DNA from 4 places in the Streptomyces sp. NPDC006655 genome. Region 1 is predicted to be linked to each of the others. Evidence: riboswitches for the same ligand, from Rfam matches in the RefSeq annotation. Region 1 holds a riboswitch; each other region holds the start of a gene.

Region 1 (5,183 bases):
CTCGGGTACGGCCACGGCATCCACTACTGCCTCGGCGCCCCACTCGCCAGGCTGGAGGGGCAGACCGCGCTCGCCACCCTGTTCACCCGCCTTCCGGACCTGCGACTCGCCGCGGAAGAGCGGGAGTTGCGGTGGCGTGGCGGGCTCATCATGCGCGGGCTGCGGACGCTCCCCGTGGAGTTCACACCTGGTGGGTGAGGGACCCCCACGGACCGAAGGTGACCAGCGCTCAAGTCTGTGATCTTCACGTGATCTGCGCGGCATTAACTTGTGACAAGTGATCGTCTGCCGATACGTTCACCCATCAGCGCGGCGCCCCTGCGGGACCCGTCGCGCAGGTCACCGCTGTCGCTCGAAAGGTTTCCGCATGCTCTCCGGGAACGGTCGTCACCGTCGCCCCCGTCAGGCTCCGGCTCTCCTCGTCGCGGCGGGGGTGACCGGCTCCGCCATCGCCATCCCGCTGCTGGGTGCGGCGAGCGCGAACGCGGCCGACGGCACCACCTGGGACAAGGTGGCCGAGTGCGAGAGCGCCGGCTCCTGGAGCATGGACAGCGGCAACGGCTACTACGGCGGACTGCAGATGTCCCAGGACGACTGGGACAAGTACGGCGGTACGGACTACGCCGCCACGCCCGACCAGGCGAGCCGTTCGCAGCAGATCGCGGTCGCCGAGAAGATACTCGCGGAACAGGGCACCAAGCCCTGGCGGACCTGTGCCCTGCTGGCCGGGCTCTCGTCGGACGACACCTCGGTGAAGGTGGACACGGGCCTCGGCGGATCGGATGGTTCGTCCGGTTCCTCCGGTTCTGTCGACTCGTCCTCCGGGTTGTCGGACTCGTCCTCCGCGAGCGACTCCGGCGACTCGGGCGCGTCGTCCGCGACGAAGGGCTCCGGGGCCGAATCCGCGTCCCCCGCTCCGAGTTCCGGCGCGAGCGACGCTTCCAAGGCGCCCGTTCCCGGCAAGTCCGACGGTGCCGGCAAGGCGGCGGGGTCGACGCCTTCCGCCTCCGCCCCCTCGAAGGCGAGCGAGAACCCGGTGATCCCGGACGCCGGTGACGACTCGGACAATTCATGGCAGACCGGCAGCTCTTGGAGCCTGGTCGACACGGGCGCCGTCAGCGGTGGCGGCAAGCACCGCGGTGACTCGGCGGACGAAACCGTGACAAACGGTCAGAAGGTCGCGTCCGCCGGCCGTCATGCCTCCGCAGACGCCGGCACCTACACCGTCCGCGACGGCGACACCCTCGCCTCCATCGCCGACTCCCTTGGCCTCGACGGCGGGTGGCGCGCGCTCTATGCGGCGAACAAGGCGGACATCGGCACCGACCCGAACGACATCGCCCCCGGTCAGACCCTGAAACTCGACAGCTAAACGGGCCAAAAGCGGCGGGAGTTGACGTCCTGCTTCGGGGCGATTGTCCGTTTTGGTGAAAGTGTGGGATGAGTCTCAGAAGCCCTGATCATCTTTGAAATTCGCCTGATCGTCTGTTTACGGTCAAGGCCGCTCGTCACCACGAGCCCCGGCTGTCGCAACGCCGAGTCCTGCCAGCGGCCGCCCGGGAACAGTCGTCGCGTCAAGCGCCGTAGGCAGGAGCGGGGGACCCAAGGTAAGCGCCGGGTCCGGCAGTTGAGCCCTCAGGGGCCTCACGGCCGAAAGGCCGCCGGAACCGGCTAGGGGTGGAGCCGCGCGTCTCGCGAGAGCGGGCCGTGCGGCCGGGCAACTCAACCGGCCCGAACCCGACAGCTCACCTCGCAGGCGTCGGTGAGGGGATCTTCCATGCTGTTTTCCGGCAAGGGCAAGCACCGTCGTCCGTCCAAGGCCGTCCGCGCCATCGCCGTCGCCGGCGTCACCGGTGCCGCCGTCGCCGCCCCGCTGATGGCAGCCGGCGGAGCCTCCGCCGCCACCGCCTCCGAGTGGGACACCGTCGCCCAGTGCGAGTCCGGCGGCAACTGGTCCATCAACACCGGCAACGGCTACTACGGCGGTCTGCAGTTCTCCGCCTCCACCTGGGCCGCGTACGGCGGCACCGCCTACGCCCCGCAGGCCAACCAGGCCACCAAGGGGCAGCAGATCCAGATCGCCGAGAAGGTCCTCGCCGCCCAGGGCAAGGGCGCCTGGCCGGTCTGCGGCAAGGGCCTGTCCGGCGCCGCCTACACCGGCGGCAGCTCCAGCTCCAGCTCGTCCGGCTCCAGCTCCAGCGGCTCGTCGAGCAGCGGCAGCGCCGGCACGAGCAGCCGTGCGACCGACACCCAGACGGCCTCCCGCTCCGCCGAGCGCCCGGCCGCCAAGAAGACCGTCACCACCCCGACCGGCAAGAAGGTCAAGAAGGGCGACGGCGAGTACAAGGTCGTCAAGGGTGACACCCTCAGCTCGATCGCCGAGAAGCACAAGGTGAAGGGTGGCTGGCAGGCGCTGTTCAAGCTGAACAAGGACATCGTCGACGACGCCGACTTCATCTACCCGGGTCAGCAGCTGCACCTGAAGTAAGGCACCCCCGTCCCCCACGGGCCCCCGCTCCGGCGCGTTTTCCCCCGAACGCGCCGGAGCGGGGTTTCTCTTTGCGGTCGCGCTCCTTGACCCGCTCTTCTCCCGTTCTTCATCGGGACCCCCCTTTGTTCCGCGCATGAACAATGAGTACCGTCAGGGTGTCCACGGGCCGGTCGGTCGACCGGCTGACGGCCCTGGGCCGGTTAGGCTCTAGTCGCAAGGCTGAGCAAGGGCCGACCAGGTCCGCGTGCGCCCCGCACAACCAGCGTCACATCCCAAGAAGGAGATGCTCGTGCCGTCCATCGACGTCGTCGTAGCCCGGGAAATCCTGGACTCCCGAGGCAACCCCACGGTCGAGGTCGAGGTCGGCCTCGACGACGGCAGCACGGGTCGTGCCGCCGTCCCGTCCGGCGCCTCCACCGGCGCCTTCGAGGCCATCGAGCTCCGTGACGGCGACCCCAACCGCTACCTCGGCAAGGGCGTCGAGAAGGCCGTCCTCGCCGTGATCGAGCAGATCGGCCCGGAGCTGGTCGGCTACGACGCCACCGAGCAGCGCCTGATCGACCAGGCGATGTTCGACCTGGACGCCACCGACAACAAGGGCTCGCTCGGCGCCAACGCCATCCTCGGCGTCTCCCTCGCCGTCGCGCACGCCGCCTCCGAGGCGTCCGACCTGCCGCTGTTCCGCTACCTGGGCGGCCCGAACGCGCACCTGCTGCCGGTGCCGATGATGAACATCCTCAACGGCGGCTCGCACGCGGACTCCAACGTGGACATCCAGGAGTTCATGATCGCCCCGATCGGCGCGGAGTCCTTCTCGGAGGCGCTGCGCTGGGGTGCCGAGGTCTACCACACCCTCAAGAAGGTCCTGAAGGCCAAGGGTCTGTCCACCGGCCTCGGCGACGAGGGCGGCTTCGCCCCGAACCTGGAGTCCAACCGCGCCGCGCTGGACCTCATCCTGGAGGCCATCAAGCAGGCCGGTTACGTCCCCGGTGAGCAGATCGCGCTCGCCCTCGACGTCGCCGCGTCCGAGTTCTACAAGGACGGCCGGTACGAGTTCGAGGGCAAGTCCCGCTCGGCCGCCGAGATGACCGAGTACTACGAGGAGCTCGTCGCCGCGTACCCGCTGGTCTCCATCGAGGACCCGCTGTTCGAGGACGACTGGGCCGGCTGGAAGGTCATCACCGACAAGCTCGGCGACAAGGTCCAGCTGGTCGGTGACGACCTGTTCGTCACCAACCCGGAGCGCCTGGCCCGCGGCATCGAGGAGGGCACCGCGAACGCCCTCCTGGTGAAGGTGAACCAGATCGGCTCGCTCACCGAGACCCTGGACGCCGTCGAGCTCGCCCAGCGCAACGGCTTCAAGTGCATGATGTCCCACCGCTCCGGCGAGACCGAGGACGTCACCATCGCCGACCTGGCCGTCGCCACCAACTGCGGCCAGATCAAGACCGGCGCCCCGGCCCGCTCCGAGCGCGTCGCCAAGTACAACCAGCTGCTGCGCATCGAGGAGATCCTCGACGACGCGGCGGTGTACGCCGGCCGCTCCGCGTTCCCCCGTTTCAAGGGCTGAGCCGGTACCGCCTCTCGTGGGTAAGGCTTAGCCAGTCGTACGTACGTCCCCGAACGCGGTCCCGTACCGTGTGCGGGGACGTACGCACGTATCAGGGAGGCGGGGACATGGCCGTGAGGGACCGGGACCGGTTCTCCACCGCGACCAGGCTCAAGCTGCTCGGCGAGCAGACGGCGGCCCGGGTCTACCGCTCCCAGACCAAGCGCCAGGCCCGCCGCTCCCGGCTGACCGGGCGCGCGGCGCTGCTCGCGATCGTGCTGTGCACGATGATCGTGGCGCTCGCCTATCCGATGCGGCAGTACGTCTCGCAGCGCGCCGAGATCGCCGATCAGCAGCGTCAGCAGCGGCAGGCCAGGCAGCGGGTCGAGCAGCTGCGCGACCTGAAGGCGCGGTGGCAGGACGACTCGTACGCCGAGCAGCAGATCCGGCAGCGGCTGCACTACGTGATGCCGGGGGAGACCGGGTACGTCGTGATCGACCCCGGTGCCGCCCGGCAGGCGCACGCGTACCTCGGGGCGGCCGACCGGCCCTGGTACGCGAACGTCTGGGACGGCGTCGACAAGTCCGACGCGTCCGACCAGTGAACCGACAGAAAGCCACGCAGAACACAGTCATGCACACGCCTCCGCCCTCCACTGAGCGTACCGAGCCCACCGACGCCGACGTCGAGGCCTTCAAGCAGCAGCTCGGGCGGCCGCCGCGCGGGCTGCGGGCGATCGCGCACCGGTGCCCCTGCGGCCAGCCGGACGTCGTGGAGACCGCGCCGCGGCTGCCGGACGGGACGCCGTTCCCGACCCTGTACTACCTGACGTGCCCGAAGGCCGCGTCCGCGATCGGGACGCTCGAGGCCAACGGCGTGATGAAGGAGATGACGGCGCGGCTGGAGAGCGATCCGGAGCTGGCGGCGGCGTACCGGGCCGCGCACGAGGACTACGTCCGGCGTCGGGACGAGATCGAGGAGCTGACCGGCTTTCCCAGTGCCGGGGGGATGCCGGACCGGGTGAAGTGTCTGCACGTGCTGGTCGCGCACTCGCTGGCGGCGGGACCGGGCGTGAACCCGCTCGGCGACGAGGCGATCGCCATGCTGCCCGAGTGGTGGGCCAAGGGCGCCTGCGTGACGCT
Region 2 (5,183 bases), on a different contig from region 1:
GCGTGCCCCTGCGGCGCCGATCCCGCGCTCTGCACCACGACCAGCGGCTTGGCGGCCGCCGTGCGCCGTGCGAGCCGGGTGAACTTGCGGGGGTTGCCGATCGACTCCAGGTACATGAGGACGACGTCGGTCTCGGGGTCGTCGTACCAGTACTGGAGCACGTCGTTGCCGGAGACGTCCGCGCGGTTGCCCGCCGAGACGAAGGTGGACACGCCCGTGGTCCCGGTGACTCCCCCGCCCCGCCGGTGCAGCCGGGACAGCAGGGCGATGCCGATGGCGCCGGACTGGGCGAACAGCCCGATGCGGCCGGGGCGCGGCATCTCGGGTGCGAGGGATGCGTTCAGCCGGACGTCGTCCGCCGTGTTGATGACCCCGAAGGCGTTGGGCCCGACGATCCGCATGCCGTACGTGCGCGCGCGGCGGACCAGGTCGCGCTGGCGTTCGCGGCCGTCGGGCCCGCTCTCCGCATAGCCGGCGGCGAGGACGACGAGGCCCTGGACGCCGTGCTCCCCGCACGCGGTGACGACGTCGGGGACGTGGTCGGCGGGTACGGCGACCACCGCCAGGTCCACCGGTTCTCCGATGTCCCGTACGGAGCGGTGCGCGGGCACCCCGTCGACCTCCTTGAGGTCCTCGGGGAAGGCCCTGTTCACGGCGTGCAGACGGCCGGTGAACCCGGCGTCCCTGAGGTTGCCGAGAACGCTGCGGCCCACCCCGCCGGGCGCGCGGCCGACGCCGATCACGGCCACGGCGCCGGGCGCCAGCAGCCGTCGTACCGAACGGGCCTCGGCACGCTGCTCGCGGGCCTGCTGGACCGCGACCGAGCGGTCCGTGGGCTCCAGGCCGAACTCCAGGCGGACGACGCCGTCCTCGAAGCTGCGCTTCTGGGTGTAGCCGGCGTCCGTGAACACCTTGATCATCCTGCTGTTGGCGGGCAGCACCTCGGCGGCGAACCGGCGGATCCCGCGCTCGCGCGCGACGGCGGCGATGTGCTCCAGGAGCGCGGAGGCGACCCCGCGGCCCTGATGGGCGTCCTGGACGAGGAAGGCGACCTCGGCCTCGTCGGCGGGGGCGGAGGCGGGCGTGCCGTCGGCGCCAATGCGGTCATAGCGTACGGTTGCGATGAACTCGCCGCCGATGGTGGCCGCGAGTCCCACCCTGTCCACAAAGTCGTGGTGAGTGAAGCGGTGGACGTCCTTGGCGGAGAGTCTGGGGTAGGGCGCGAAGAAGCGGTAGTACTTCGACTCGTCCGAGACCTGCTCGTAGAAGCTGACCAGGCGGTCGGCGTCATCAACGGTGATGGGCCGGATGCGCGCGGTACCACCGTCGCGCAGCACCACGTCCGCCTCCCAGTGGGCGGGGTACTCGTGCCGGTCCTGCCGGTCCGCCGGGGTCTGCATGGGCCCCAGAGTACGGCTCGCGTCCGACAACGGCGCGAGGCAGTCTGTGGAGGACGGAAGCCGGACCGAGGCCGCGGTCCGGCGACACACCCGAAGGGACTCAGGTCCGCTCCGGGGATGCTTCACGATATGGAAAACTGGTCTAGACAACCCTGAACACCGAAGGGCAGCATCACATGGCTGAGCGCCGCGTCAACGTCGGCTGGGCCGAGGGCCTCCACGCCCGCCCCGCTTCCATCTTCGTCCGAGCCGCCACGGCCACAGGCGTCCCGGTCACGATCGCCAAGGCCGGGGGCAACCCCGTCAACGCGGCCTCCATGCTGGCGGTCCTGGGACTGGGCGCCCAGGGCGGCGAGGAGATCGTCCTCGCCTCCGACGCCGAGGGCGCGGACGCCGCCCTCGACCGCCTGGCGAAGCTGGTCGCCGAGGGCCTCGAGGAACTCCCCGAGACCGTCTGAGCACCGCAGCGCCCGCACGACCGGGGCCGCGCCACCCCTCCGGGGGCCGGCGCGGCCCCGCCCTTTTTCGCGCACGAAAGACACGCAGCCGGAATCAGCGGCACGCTTGAACAAGTGCGCGCCGCAATACGGGCGCGCTCGGCAGCGGCACCGGTAAACGTAAATAAGGGCACGCCTCGGAACGGGCACGCCTGGATAAAGGGCACAGCTGGATACGGGCACCGAAAAAACGGCCCCCGCGAATAGCACCTCTTTGTATACGGCGCCCGTGTTAATGCCGCACGCCCGACATGTTTACGGGATGTTGCGAAGTCCTCACAGGGTTCGCCCGTTCGGCGGCGCCGGGAAACCGGAGCCGGTGGAAGGCCGTGGAGCGCTCGGTGTGCAGCGCCGTCACCGCCCGGGCGCGCTCCCCGTCCCCGCGCGCCACCGCGTCCACGATCGCGCCGTGCTCCGCCCAGGACTCCACCGGGCTGACGGGCGCCTCCACCGTGTACATCCAGGCGATCTTGTGCCGCAACTGGGTGAGCGTCGCCGTCAGGGCGTGGCTGGCGGAGGCCTGGGCGAGCGTCTCGTGGAACCAGCCGCCCAGCGAGCGCAGGTCGTCGCTGTTGCCGGTCCTGGCCCGCTCCTGCCCCAGCCTGACCAGCCCGCGCAGCACCTTCAGGTGGGCCTCGGTGCGGCGCTGGGCGGCCCGCAGGGCGCCGAGCGGCTCCAGGAGCAGGCGCATCTCCAGCAGGTCGGCGGCCTCCTGCTCGGTCGGTTCGGCCACGCAAGCGCCCGCGTGCCGGCGGGTCACGACGAAGCCCTCGGCCTCCAGGGTGCGCAGCGCCTCGCGGACCGGGACGCGCGAGACGCCGTAGCGGCGGGCCAGGAGTTCCTCGGTGAGCCGGCTGCCGCGCTCGTGGACACCCGCGACGATGTCGTCCCGGATCGCCGTGCATACCGAGTGCGCCGGAATGCGCATGTCCGACCTCCGCCTTAATCCCCGTGAAACGCCGCCGAGTGACGCCGGTTCCGTGACTCTATTGCAATGCGCGGGAATTTCCGACGGGGGGCCGGAATCCATGAGTATTTTTTGGACAGCGGGGGCGCGAAAACGGCGAAAGCCCCGGCCGGCTGCCGGGGCTTCGCAGGATGTCACCGAAAAGGACGGACGTCAGACGTTCACACCGTGCTTGCGGAGGTAGGCGACCGGGTCGACGTCGGAGCCGTACTCCGCGGTCGTACGGGCCTCGAAGTGGAGGTGGGGGCCGGTGGTGTTGCCGGTGGACCCGGAGAGGCCGATCTGCTGGCCCGGGGTCACCTGCTGCCCCACCGAGACACCGATGGACGACAGGTGGCCGTACTGGGTGTACATGCCGTCGGCCATCTTGATGACGATCTGGTTGCCGTACGCCCCGCCCCAGCCGGTGGAGACGACCGTGCCGGTGCCCACCGCGTGCACGACCGTGCCGGCGGCGGCGTGGAAGTCGATGCCGGTGTGGGAGCCGGAGGACCACAGGGAGCCGCCGGTCTTGTAGCCGGTGGAGACGTACGAGTCGCTGATCGGCGCGACGAAGGCGTTGAGGCGCTTGCGCTCGGCCTCCCGCGCGGCCCGTGCCTTGGCCTCGCGCTCCTTCTCGGCCCGCGCCGCGGCCTTCTCGCGCGCGGCCTGTTCGGCCGCCTTGCGCTCGGCCACCGCCTGCTGCGCGGCAGCCTGGGCGTCGACGTGCTCGGCGACCGAGTCGCTGACCGTGATGACCGGGGTGAGACCGGTCTGCTCGACGCTGTTCTCGGCGGCGAGCGCCGGGGCGGCGGAGACGGTGCCGATGACGCCGGTGGTGGTGAGGGCCGCGATGCCGGCGGCCTGCGCGGTGGTGCGCTTCACCCGGCCGGGACGACGGTGCTTCCCGGAGGCGCACATGAACGCCATGTAGAGGCTGGTCCTTTCCTTCCCTCTCGCCTACCGGGTTAGCTGACGGGTTCGGAGCAGGAAGGTCTCCTACGGACCCCCTCGCGACACGCGCGGGCGCCCGATTCACCCCAGGGACTGCGTGGGTCCCCGGCTCCCCTGGCTCGCGCCGTACGGGGACTCGGCGATGGCTGTCCGGTGCCGCGGGTGCGGCGCGGTGCCTGACGGACAGCCCGAAGGAACCTACGGCGGCGTTCTTTCAAGACTCAAACCGATCGCGGCTTTTGTAGCGCATCCCACAGGGCAGACAGGCAACCTCCGCCCCAATTCGGACATACGAGAGCCCTGGTGGCCGACGGCCGCCAGGGCTCCGCACGCGTGCGTGGAGCTACTCCGCCGCGACGACGGTCACTTCGCCGATGCCGAGGGCCTCGACGGGTTCCCTGATCTGCGCCGCGTCGCCGACGAGGACCGTCACCAGGCGGTCCACCGGGAAGGCGTTCACGACCGCCGCGGTGGCCTCCACGGTGCCGGTGGCGGCCAGTTGCCGGTAGAGCGTGGCCTGGAAGTCGTCGGGCAGGTGCTGCTCGACCTGGTCGGCGAGGGTGCCTGCGACGGCCGCCGCCGTCTCGTACTTGAGCGGCGCCACACCGACGAGGTTCTGCACGGCGACGTCGCGCTCGGCGTCGGTGAGGCCCTCGGCGGCGAGGGTGCGCAGCACCGTCCACAGGTCGTCGAGGGCGGGCCCGGTGTTCGGGGTGTCCACGGAACCGCTGATGGCCAGCAGGGAGGCACCGGTGCCGTCGGGGGCGGAGCGCAGCACCTGCCCGAAGGAGCGGACGCCGTACGTGTAGCCCTTCTCCTCGCGCAGCACGCGGTCCAGGCGCGAGGTGAGGGTGCCGCCCAGGCAGTAGGTGCCGAGCACCTGGGCGGGCCAGACCCGGTCGTGCCGGTCCGGGCCGACGCGGCCGATGAGCAGCTGGGTCTGGACGGCACCGGGGCGGTCCACGACGACGACCCGTCCGGTGTCGTCGGCGGTCACCGGCGGCACCGGCCGGGGCTCGGCGGTGGAGCCGGTCCAGGCGCCCAGGGTGTCGCCGAGCAGCGCGTCCAGGTCGATGCCGGTCAGGTCGCCGACGACGACCGCGGTGGCGGTGACGGGGCGTACGTGGCGGTCGTAGAACGCTCGTACGGCGGCGGCGTCGATCTTCTCGACGGTGTCCTCGGTGCCCTGGCGCGGGCGGGACATCCGCGCGGTCGCCGGAAACAGCTCCTTGTAGAGCTGCTTGGCGGCCCGGCGGCTGGGGTTGGCCAGCTCGTGCGGGATCTCGTCGAGACGGTTGCGGACCAGCCGCTCGACCTCGCTGTCGGCGAAGGCGGGCGCCCTGAGGGCGTCGGAGAGCAGTCCGAGGCCCTTGGCGAGACGGGAGG
Region 3 (5,183 bases), on a different contig from region 1:
GACCGGTCGCCACGTCACCGTCCCTACTGACGGCGCATCATCACCGAAGCGGCGGGCGCCACTTGAGGCCGAAACGCACACTGAGTCCCAGGGGCGTGCTGTCCGTATTCTCTGATCATGGTCGCACCTTCCCCGTACTCTCTGATCGCCACCGACCTGGACGGCACGCTGCTGCGTGCCGACGACACCCTGTCGGACCGGTCGCTCGCCGCCCTGGCGCGGGCCGGCCGGGCCGGCGCCACGCACCTGGTGGTGACCGGCCGCCCCGCGCCGAGAGTGCGCCCGCTCCTCGACGACCTCGGCTGCACGGGGCTCGCGGTCTGCGGCCAGGGCGCACAGGTGTACGACGCCGGCACGCACCGTCTGCTGTGGTCGGTCACCCTGGACCGGGAACTGGCGGAGACCGCGCTCGGCAAGATCGAGGCCGAGGTCGGCCAGGTGTACGCGGCGGTCGACCAGGACGGCGTGGACGGGCTCACGCTCATCGAACCGGGCTACCTGATGCCCCACCCCACGCTGCCCGCGCTGCGCGTGGACCGGCGTGACGACCTGTGGTGCGCGCCCATCAGCAAGGTGTTGCTGCGCCACCACACCCTGTCCGACGACGAACTGGCGGCGACCGCCCGCGCGGTGGTGGGTTCACTGGCGACGGTCACCATGTCGGGGCCGGGGACGGTGGAGCTCCAGCCGTGCGGGGTGACCAAGGCGACCGGGCTGGCGCTGGCCGCCGACCACCTGGGGCTGTGCCCCGAACGGGCCATCGCCTTCGGTGACATGCCCAACGACGTTCCGATGTTCGACTGGGCGGCCTACGGAGTGGCCATGGCCAACGCTCACCCCGAGCTTCAGGCCAGGGCCGACGAGATCACCACGTCCAACGAGGACGACGGCATCGCCGTCGTCCTCGAGAGGCTCTTCGTCTGATGCGGGGCGCGCCGGTCAGTACGCGCCGTGGACGTTGTCGATCGAGCCGTACCGCGCGGCGGCGTAGTTGCAGGCGGCGGTGATGTTGGCGACCGGGTCGTAGATGTCGAAGGACGTGCCCGCCACGTGGTAGGCGTTGAACGTCGGGTCGATCACCTGGAGCAGGCCCTTGGACGGGATGCCGGCGGCCGCGTTGGAGTCCCAGAGGTTGATGGCCCGCGGGTTGCCGGACGACTCGCGGATCACGTTGCGGTAGATGCCGTTGTACGAGCCCGGGATGCCCTTCTGGGCCATGATCGCGAGCGACTCGCGGATCCAGCCGTCGAGGTTGTTCGGGTACCCGGCGGGCGTCGTCGAGGCCGTGATGGCGGTGGCGGGGGTGGCGGCGGAGGCGTCGGCCGCGCCGATGAGCGAAAGGGCGAGTACGGCGGCGCCGGTACCGACGACGGCGAGCGTGCGGGCGATGCGGGAGCGGCGGGGCTGGGCGGCAGCAGGCATGGCGAAGTTCCTCTCCGTCGCCTGCGAGGTGAGCTGTCGGGTTCGGGCTCGGGGAGTGCCCGGTCGCGTCACCCGAAGGCGTTGCGACTTCACCCCTAGCCGGTCCGGGACGGCGTCCGTCGATGACGGCGCCGCCCGGTCCGGCGACTTACCTGGGTCCCCCGCTCCTGCCGTGCGAATGAACTCGTCGATGGGTTAGGACGGGCGGCGGCAGGATTCGGCGTCCGCCCGGCGAGCGGGAACGTATGCGAGAGCACATGTCCGGAACAAGGGGTGGATTCACACAACAAACCGATTGACCTTGATCTGAGGCGTATGAGGCACTTGATCCTTTGCGGTCGCCAAGCCTCAACTGGCGCACAGGGAAAGGCGGGGGAGAGTGACTGGCGGCATGAGGGGCATAGGTGCGCGAGTGACCTACTTCACGAAACCGCAATCACGGCAAAAGGGGCATGAGGGATTAGCTGAGTGCGCCCGTGTCGCTCTGGATTTCAGAGATTGTCCCAATTGTCTTACTGAGCGGAATTAGGGCTCTGGGGTGCTAATAGGCCATTAGGGCACCATTAGTCTTTTTTGCTCCGCGGATTGACGGCCGGCCGGGCCAAGGCCGCGCGGGGCGCCACGAATTGCCGAGCGGTGACGTGGGTGCTCCTGGTCACCAGGAGAGGGTGCGTCCAGGTGGGTGACATCGGCCGGGTGATGGTTCAGGGAGTGGCGTATGCCCCGTTTCGGTACAAGAGGCTGCTGATCCTTCCAAGTCGGTAGATGTCACGTCATATCATATGATCAAAAACATACCGGTCGTGATCCGATGGCGCCCGGGGTGTAACCGTGGGCGCCATCGGTGATCGAAACCTGACCGGATACGCTGACTTGAGTGATGGCAGCGACCTATCGACAAACCGTGTAATCGCCAGTGGACACCAGCAGACAGGAGACCCTCGTGACCGTCGTCGGGCCGTTCGGGCTGAACGTGCGGGACCAGGCTCTGGAAGCCGATGTCCAGGCTGGATTGGCGGCTGTCGAGGAAGGCCTGCTAGAGGCCACCAAGAGCGAGGTCCCCTTCATCACGGAGGCCGCGCAGCACCTCGTACGGGCCGGCGGCAAGCGGTTCCGGCCGCTGCTGGTGATGCTCGCCGCGCAGTTCGGCGACCCCTACGCACCGGGTGTCGTGCCGTCGGCCGTCGGTGTCGAGCTGACCCACCTCGCCACCCTGTACCACGACGACGTCATGGACGAGGCCTCCGTGCGGCGCGGTGTGGACAGCGCCAACACCCGCTGGGGCAACTCCGTCGCCGTCCTCACCGGCGACTTCCTGTTCGCGCGCGCCTCGCAGATCCTCGCCGACCTCGGGCCCGAGGCGGTCCGCGTCCAGGCCCTCGCGTTCGAGCGGCTGGTGACCGGCCAGATCCTGGAGACGGCGGGGCCTTCCGACGGGCGCGACCCGGTCGACCACTACCTCGACGTCCTCGGCGGCAAGACGGGCTCGCTGGTGGCGGTCTCCTGCCGTTTCGGCGCGATGATGTCCGGCGCCGACGAGACGGTCGTGGACGTCCTCACCCAGTACGGCGAACGACTCGGAGTCGCCTTCCAGCTCGCCGACGACGTCCTCGACATCGCCTCCGACTCGCACGAGTCCGGCAAGACCCCGGGCACGGACCTCCGCGAGGGTGTTCCCACCCTCCCCGTGCTGCGGCTGCGGGAGCGGGCGGCCCGGCTGGGGCTGGCCGAGGACATCGCGCTGTGCGAGCTGCTGGACTCCGACCTCACGGACGACGCCCGGCACGCGCAGGCGCTCGCCGCGCTGCGGGTGAACCCGGCACTGGAGGAGGCGCGCCGGGACGCCGTCCGGTACGCCGAGGAGGCGCGGGCCGCGCTCGCACCGCTGCCCGACTGCGGCCCGAAGTCGACGCTGATCGAGCTGTGCGACGCGGTGGTGCACCGGGCCGGCTAAGCCCGGCACCCTTCGGCCTGTGCGGACCCTTCGGCCTGTGCGGACCCTTCGGCCTGTGCGGACCCTTCGGCCCGTGTGGACCCTTCGGTTCTGCCCGTGGACCGGGCCTGCCCGAGACCCGACGGCACCTGTCACCGCCTGCCACCCCCTGGGCCGCACCGGTCTCCGGCATCCCGCAGGGGGCGTCCGCACCGTTCGACCCCTACGGGTCGGTGGAGGCGTCGGCCCCCTCATGTCATACCGCAGTCGTACGCGGAGTTGGCTCCCCGGTCTGACGCCTGAACGCCTCCGATTTGGTGAGATGGAAACCACGGAAATCACCACCGCTCACCGATTCGGGTGAGAATGGCGGCTCAGGGTGGGACACGTGCGAGACGGCCGCCGCCGACGACGGAGGTAAGGCACACATGGCACCGTACGAATCCGACGACAGCGCGAGGATCGCGCAGGCCGACGACGAGCGGCGCGCCGAGCGGCGGCGCAAGGCCGCGCGGTACGTCGTACCGGCCACGGTGGTGGGGGTGGCCGCGGCCACGATCGGCCTGGTCCCGGCGCTCGCCGACTCCGGTGACCCCAACCTGCCGAAGATCAGCGCGCAGGAACTCATCGACAAGATCGCCAAGTCGGACGTGCAGCAGCTGTCCGGCACTGTGAAGATCAGCACCGACCTCGGTCTGCCCGACCTCGGCGGCCTGGAGAGCAGCCTGATGTCCGGCGCCGCCCAGCGCGGCGGCGACGGCTCCTCCGCCGACCCGACCGCCAAGCTCACCGAGCTGGCCTCTGGCACGCACACCCTGCGTGTGGCCGCCGACGGACCCGAGAGGCAGAAGGTGTCGCTGCTGGAGAGCGGCGCCGAGTACAGCCTCATCCACAACGGCACGGACGTCTGGGGCTACGACAGCAAGTCCGACGAGGTCTACCACTCCACCGTCGCGAACTCCGGCAAGGAGCGGCACGAAGCCCCGGCCACGCCCAAGGACTTCGCCGACGAGGTGCTCAAGTCGGTCGACGACACCACTTCGGTGAAGGTCGACGGCACCGCACAGGTGGCCGGCCGGGACGCCTACCGACTGGTCATCAAGCCCAAGCAGTCCGGTACGACGGTCGGCGCGATCAGCATCGCGGTGGACGCCAAGACCGGAACGCCGCTGAAGTTCACGCTCACCCCGTCGAGCGGCGGCGCGGCCGTCGTGGACGCCGGCTACACCCAGGTCAGCTTCGCGAAGCCGGCCGCGTCGACCTTCGACTTCACCCCGCCCAAGGGCGCCAAGGTCACCGAGGGCGACAAGGCCGGCAGGACCGCCGGATCCGACCGGCACGGCGACGGCGTCGAGAGCGGCAAGCCCACCGGGACGCCCCGCAAGGGTGCCCCCAAGGACCTGGGCAAGGACGGCTTCGACGTCCTCGGCAAGGGCTGGAACTCCATAGCCGTCCTCGACTCCGGCAGCAAGGGCGGCCTGCCCACGGGCTCGGGCTCCGCCTCCGGCAAGGCGGGCGACCTGAGCGGCTTCCTCGGCTCGCTCGGTGACCCGGTCTCCGGGAAGTTCGGCAAGGGCACGGTCTTCTCCACCCGGCTGATCAACGCCCTGATCACGGACAACGGCAAGGTGTACGTCGGCGCGGTGGACAAGGCGGCCCTGGTGAAGGCGGCGAACGCGGGTTAGCCGGGCGCGGCGCGGGAAGCGTACGTATCCGGTGCCGCGAGGCAGGACGAAACGAGGGAGCCGATGGACCGACCGTCCGCCACGGAGCGGGAGCCGGAGGGCCCGGGCGCGGAGGGCGGCACCGCCGAGGCCGACGTCCGGGC
Region 4 (5,183 bases), on a different contig from region 1:
CGCCGCGGCACGGAGTGGGCCTTCGAGTCGTACGAGACGGCGGGCGACGCCGGCGACGAGGAACTGCGCCTGCGCTTCCGGGACGACGGGATCGTGATCACCCTGCACTACCGGATGCGCGGCGACGTCGTCGAGCGCTGGGTGACCGTCGGCAACGAGGGGCACGCGCCCGTGGAACTGCTGCGCGCCGACGCGGCGACCTGGACGCTGCCCGACCGCGAGGGCTGGCGGCTCTCCCAGCTGCACGGCCGCTGGGCCGCCGAGTCCCGGCTGGTCAGCACCCCGCTCACATACGGCGAGAAGGTCATCGGCAGCCGTCGCGGCCACACCGGCCACCAGCACCTGCCCTGGGTCGCCCTGGACACCGACGCCACCGAGGACCACGGGGAGGTCTGGGGCTGCGCCCTCGGCTGGTCCGGGTCCTGGCGGATCGCCGTCGCCCAGCTCCCCGACGCGCGCGTGCAGATCACCGGCGGCGCCGGCTACGACGACTCGGGCCTGCTGATGCTGGCCGAGGGCGAGTCGTACACCAGTCCCGTGTTCGCGGCCCTGTGGTCCGACGGCGGCTTCGGCGGGGCGAGCCGTGCCTGGCACGCCTACCAGCGGGCGCACGTCATCCCCGACGCGGACCGGGACCGGCCGGTGCTGTTCAACTCGTGGGAGGCGACCACCTTCGACATCTCCGAGGAGCAGCAGGCCACCCTCGCCCGGCGGGCCGCCGCGATCGGCGTCGAGCTGTTCGTGGTGGACGACGGCTGGTTCGGCGCCCGCACCTCCGACCGCGCCGGCCTCGGCGACTGGACGCCCAACCCGGACCGGTTCCCGAAGGGTCTGGGGCCCCTCGCCGAGTACGTGCACGCGCTCGGCATGCAGTTCGGCATCTGGGTCGAGCCCGAGATGGTCAACCCGGACAGCGAGCTGTACCGGGCGCACCCCGACTGGGTGCAGTACCAGCAGGGCCGGAAGCGGACGGAGCTGCGCAACCAGCTCGTCCTCAACCTCGCCCGCGAGGACGTCCGGGAGTACCTCTGGGAGCAGCTCGACGCCCTGCTGTCCAGCGCGCCCATCGACTACGTCAAGTGGGACTTCAACCGCTGCTTCACCGACGCGGGCTGGCCGGGCGAGCCCTACCCGCAGCGCCTGTGGGTGGACCACGTGCGCGGTCTGTACGCCCTGCTCGACCGGATCCGCGCGGCCCACCCGGACGTCGCCATCGAGTCCTGCTCCGGCGGCGGCGGCCGGATCGACCTCGGCATCATGAGCCGTACCGACGAGGTGTGGACCTCCGACAACACGGACCCGCTGGACCGGCTCGCCATCCAGCACGGCTTCAGTCAGATCCACCCCGCCCGGGTGATGTCCGCCTGGGTCACCGACAGTCCGAACCACCAGCTCAACGGCCGGGTCAGCTCGCTGCGTTTCCGGTTCGTCAGCTCCATGGCCGGGGCGCTCGGGGTCGGCGGCGACCTCTCGAAGTGGACCGAGGAGGAACTCTCCGAGGCCGGCCACTGGGTGGAGCTCTACAAGGAGATCCGGCCGCTGGTGCAGCGCGGCGAGCAGTTCCGGCTGCGGCCGCCGGCCGGCGGACTCAGTGCGGTGCAGTACACGCTCGGCGACGAGACCGCCGTCCTCGCCTGGCTCCAGGCGCAGAGCTACGGCGAGCCGGTGCCGGCGCTCCGGCTCAAGGGTCTCGACCCGGAGGCGTCGTACGAATGCCGCGAAACGGGCGAAGTGCACCGAGGGGCCGTCCTGTTGCACCACGGGCTGCACGCGGGGCTCAAGGGCGACCTGGATGCCACGGTCATCCGACTCCGCCGCATCTGATCCTTCTGTCCGAATTGGCGCTTTAATTGCAACTCGCTCTGGAATATGGGGACGTGGCGTGACGTGCGTGAGGAGCGTCATATTCGTGACCGACCGTCGCGCGTCATGTCCACGTAATGGAGGCGCTTCGCAAGGGATTTACGGGACCGGGAAAGGTCGGAATTCACGGAGGGTGACCGGGAATTCCGGTAACGGATCAAGCGGAACCGGGAGGGCGGGAACCGTTCGCTTGTCCGGGTGCGTCCTGCTCGCTTACGTTCGCCACGCATCCGGACGGAACGCCGAATCCTGCCGCCGCCCGGAGTCCCCACACACTCACCCGTGCCCGGCAGGAGCGGGGGACCCACCAGGCAAGACCGCCTGTTCCGGTTCCCGGGACAGGCCAGGGGTGCAGTCACGCCTTCCGGCGTGGCCGGGCAGCTCCAGCCCGAACCCGACAGCTCACCTCGCAGGCGCCGGAGAGGAACGCGCCATGCCCGCGAGGGGTAAGCACCGCCGCCCGAAGACCCAGCGTCTCACCCGTTCGATGGCCGTCGCTGGAACCGGCGGCGCCGCGCTGGCCCTGCCGCTCATGGGGGCCACCGGCGCCCACGCGGCCACCGCGCAGTCCGTCTCCGCGAAGGCCCCGCAGTCGCTGCCGGCCGTCGCCGAGGCGGCGCCGGAGAAGGCGACCGTGCGGACGTCCGCCGCCGGGCTTTCCGCGCAGCGCACGTACACCGTGGTGCCCGGCGACTGCCTCTCGGAGATCGCGCGTGACCAGCACATCAGCGGGGGCTGGCACCGGCTCTACGCCGACAACCGGCGGGCCGTCGGCGACAACCCCTCGCTGATCCACCCCGGCCTCGAACTCGGGCTCGGTGGCCGCGGCGCCACGACGACTGGTGCCACGACGACCGGTGCCACGACGACCGGTGCCGCGGACTCCGGAGCCCGGCCCGAGGCGCAGTCCTCCACCTCGTCCTCTGCGGCCACCCCGTCCGTGCCGTCCACCCCGTCCACCCCGGACGCCTCGACGGCGGCCGCCTCCGGGTACGTCCTCCCGGTCAGCGGCGCCACCGTCGGCACCGGCTACCACGTGCCGGGCTCCATGTGGTCCAGCGGGTACCACACCGGCGTCGACTTCGTCGTGCCCACCGGCACCCCCGTCAAGGCCGTCGGCGCGGGCACGGTCGTCACGGCCGGCTGGGGCGGCGCCTACGGCAACCAGGTCGTCATCCGGCTCGCCGACGGTCACTACGCGCAGTACGGCCACCTCTCCGCGCTCTCCGTCTCGGTCGGCCAGACCGTGACCGCGGGCCAGCAGGTCGGCCTCTCCGGCGCGACCGGCAACGTGACCGGCCCGCACCTGCACTTCGAGATCCGTACCACCCCCGACTACGGCTCGGACGTGGACCCGGTCGCCTACCTCCGCTCGAAGGGCCTCGCCGTCGGCTGAGGGGCCCCACCGGTCCGACACGCACTCCGAGGGCCGGACCCACGAGTCCGGGGATCATCCCGTCAACGTCGCTGACCAGGCCCTTATTCCTGGCTTGGCACAGTATTTAAAAGTGTCTTATCTCACCGATCGTCAACCCCTTATTACGGTCGCGTAGGTCACAGTCAAAGGTGAATCATGATCCGATGTGGCAGACGATTCGAAGAGTGACAACGCATCAGTGATCGGGTCGTACGTGGCGCTGGGGGACAGCTTCAGCGAGGGCGTCGGCGACCCGGGCCCCGACGGGTCGTTCGTCGGCTGGGCCGACCGGTTCGCGGTACTGCTGTCGGACCGGCGCCCCGAGGGCGACTTCGAGTACACCAACCTCGCCGTACGCGGGAAACTGCTCGACCAGATCGTGGCGGACCAGGTGCCCAAGGCCCTGGAACTCGCCCCGGACCTGGTCTCCTTCTGCGCCGGCGGCAACGACATCATCCGCCCCGGCACGGACCCGGACGAGGTGGCCGAGCGGTTCGAGCGGGCCGTGGTCCGGCTGACCGGGGCCATCGGTACGGTCATGGTGACCACCGGCTTCGACACCCGTAACGTGCCCGTCCTCAAACACCTGCGCGGCAAGATCGCCACCTACAACGGTCATGTGCGGGCGATCGCCGACCGGTACGGCTGCCCGGTGCTGGACCTGTGGTCCCTGAAGACCGTGCAGGACCGGCGGGCCTGGGACGACGACCGGCTGCACCTCTCTCCCGAGGGGCACACGCGCGTGGCGCTGCGGGCCGGTCAGGTGCTCGGCGTCGAGATCCCCGCGGACCCCGACCAGCCCTGGCCGCCGCTGCCGCCCCGCGGCACCCTCGAGATCCGTCGCGACGACGTGCACTGGGCCCGCGAGTACCTGGTCCCGTGGATCGGGCGACGGCTGCGCGGCGAGTCCTCGGGCGACCACGTCATGGCCAAGGGCGCGCTCTCGCCGGACGACATCAAGATGCGGATCGCCTCCGTGGCCTGAGGCGTGCGCCCGCGCGGCGGGCAAGGAGACGGCGGCTCTGGGGGGCCGCCCTCACCGCCCCGCGGGCAGCCCCAGTTCACGGGCCAGCGCCTCGTCGGCCCACTCCTGCGCTCGGGAGCGCGGTACGGCGCCCGGGTAGGAGGTGAGCTGGACGGCGAGCCCGTCGAGCAGGGCCGTCAGCCGCAGGGCCGAGGCCATCGGGTCGGGGCACCGGAACTCACCGGCGGCCACCCCTTCGGCGATGACCTCGGCGAGCGCGGCCTTCCACTCCTGGTCCAGACTCCTGGTCACGTCCCGCAGAGCGGGTTCGCGCAGTGCCGCCGCCCAGCCCTCGATCCACAGCCGCCACCCCTTGGCCTGCCCGGTCGGCGCGTACCAGCGCACCGCCGCCCGCAGCCGGCGCAGCGCCGACGTCCGGCGGCCGAGCAGCCGGCGCAGATGTGCGAGATCGCCCTCGGCGGCATGGGTGAAGGCGGCGGCGACCAGCTTCTCCTTGGTCGAGAAGTGGTACAGCACCAGAGCGTTGCTCACGCCGAGAGCCGACGCGACATCGGCGATCCGCACCGCCGCCACGCCCCGCGCCTCGATCTGCTCGACGGCGGCCCGCAGCAGCTCCTCGCGCCGCTCGGCCACACTCAACCGCACTCTCGCCACGCGGTCACCCTAATCGGTCGTCCCACCACCCGCGTCGCGGTCTCAGGACAGCGGCAGCCGCATGAGCGTCAGGTCCAGCCAGCGGCCGAACTTGGTGCCCACCTCCCGGACCGTGCCGGCGTGCTCGAAGCCGAACCGCTCGTGCAGCCGGACGGACGGGGCGTTCCGGGCCTCGATGCCGGCGACCATCACGTGGTGGCCCGCCTCGCGTGCCCCGGCGATCAGCGCGGCCAGCAGCGCGGAGCCGATGCCGAGTCCCTGGCT

What was found. Region 1 has a riboswitch for cyclic di-AMP ahead of AB0958_RS10790 (transglycosylase family protein). Riboswitches for the same ligand answer to the same signal wherever they lie in the genome.
Region 2: another riboswitch for cyclic di-AMP. It lies ahead of AB0958_RS17715 (M23 family metallopeptidase); the one in region 1 lies ahead of AB0958_RS10790 (transglycosylase family protein).
Region 3: another riboswitch for cyclic di-AMP. It lies ahead of AB0958_RS11805 (transglycosylase SLT domain-containing protein); the one in region 1 lies ahead of AB0958_RS10790 (transglycosylase family protein).
Region 4: another riboswitch for cyclic di-AMP. It lies ahead of AB0958_RS29960 (LysM peptidoglycan-binding domain-containing M23 family metallopeptidase); the one in region 1 lies ahead of AB0958_RS10790 (transglycosylase family protein).

The regions. Positions count from the first base shown of each region.
Region 1 is NZ_JBEYJU010000013.1:115,443-120,625, forward strand. Features, by position in the region: gene AB0958_RS10780 (cytochrome P450) at 1-198, shown strand, start outside; gene AB0958_RS10785 (transglycosylase family protein) at 368-1,372, shown strand; cyclic di-AMP (ydaO/yuaA leader) riboswitch at 1,570-1,774, shown strand; gene AB0958_RS10790 (transglycosylase family protein) at 1,778-2,488, shown strand; gene eno (phosphopyruvate hydratase) at 2,775-4,061, shown strand; gene AB0958_RS10800 (septum formation initiator family protein) at 4,169-4,645, shown strand; gene AB0958_RS10805 (DUF501 domain-containing protein) at 4,675-5,183, shown strand, end outside.
Region 2 is NZ_JBEYJU010000027.1:4,556-9,738, reverse strand. Features, by position in the region: gene AB0958_RS17730 (GNAT family N-acetyltransferase) at 1-1,400, opposite strand, end outside; gene AB0958_RS17725 (HPr family phosphocarrier protein) at 1,577-1,858, shown strand; gene AB0958_RS17720 (GntR family transcriptional regulator) at 2,130-2,825, opposite strand; gene AB0958_RS17715 (M23 family metallopeptidase) at 3,018-3,773, opposite strand; cyclic di-AMP (ydaO/yuaA leader) riboswitch at 3,786-3,949, opposite strand; gene AB0958_RS17710 (pitrilysin family protein) at 4,141-5,183, opposite strand, start outside.
Region 3 is NZ_JBEYJU010000015.1:60,806-65,988, forward strand. Features, by position in the region: gene AB0958_RS11800 (HAD family hydrolase) at 118-924, shown strand; gene AB0958_RS11805 (transglycosylase SLT domain-containing protein) at 940-1,422, opposite strand; cyclic di-AMP (ydaO/yuaA leader) riboswitch at 1,426-1,622, opposite strand; gene AB0958_RS11810 (polyprenyl synthetase family protein) at 2,366-3,376, shown strand; gene AB0958_RS11815 (DUF2092 domain-containing protein) at 3,784-5,040, shown strand; gene AB0958_RS11820 (ABC transporter ATP-binding protein) at 5,104-5,183, shown strand, end outside.
Region 4 is NZ_JBEYJU010000063.1:1,379-6,561, forward strand. Features, by position in the region: gene AB0958_RS29955 (alpha-galactosidase) at 1-1,824, shown strand, start outside; cyclic di-AMP (ydaO/yuaA leader) riboswitch at 2,131-2,292, shown strand; gene AB0958_RS29960 (LysM peptidoglycan-binding domain-containing M23 family metallopeptidase) at 2,297-3,259, shown strand; gene AB0958_RS29965 (SGNH/GDSL hydrolase family protein) at 3,480-4,265, shown strand; gene AB0958_RS29970 (TetR/AcrR family transcriptional regulator) at 4,317-4,919, opposite strand; gene AB0958_RS29975 (N-acetyltransferase family protein) at 4,962-5,183, opposite strand, start outside.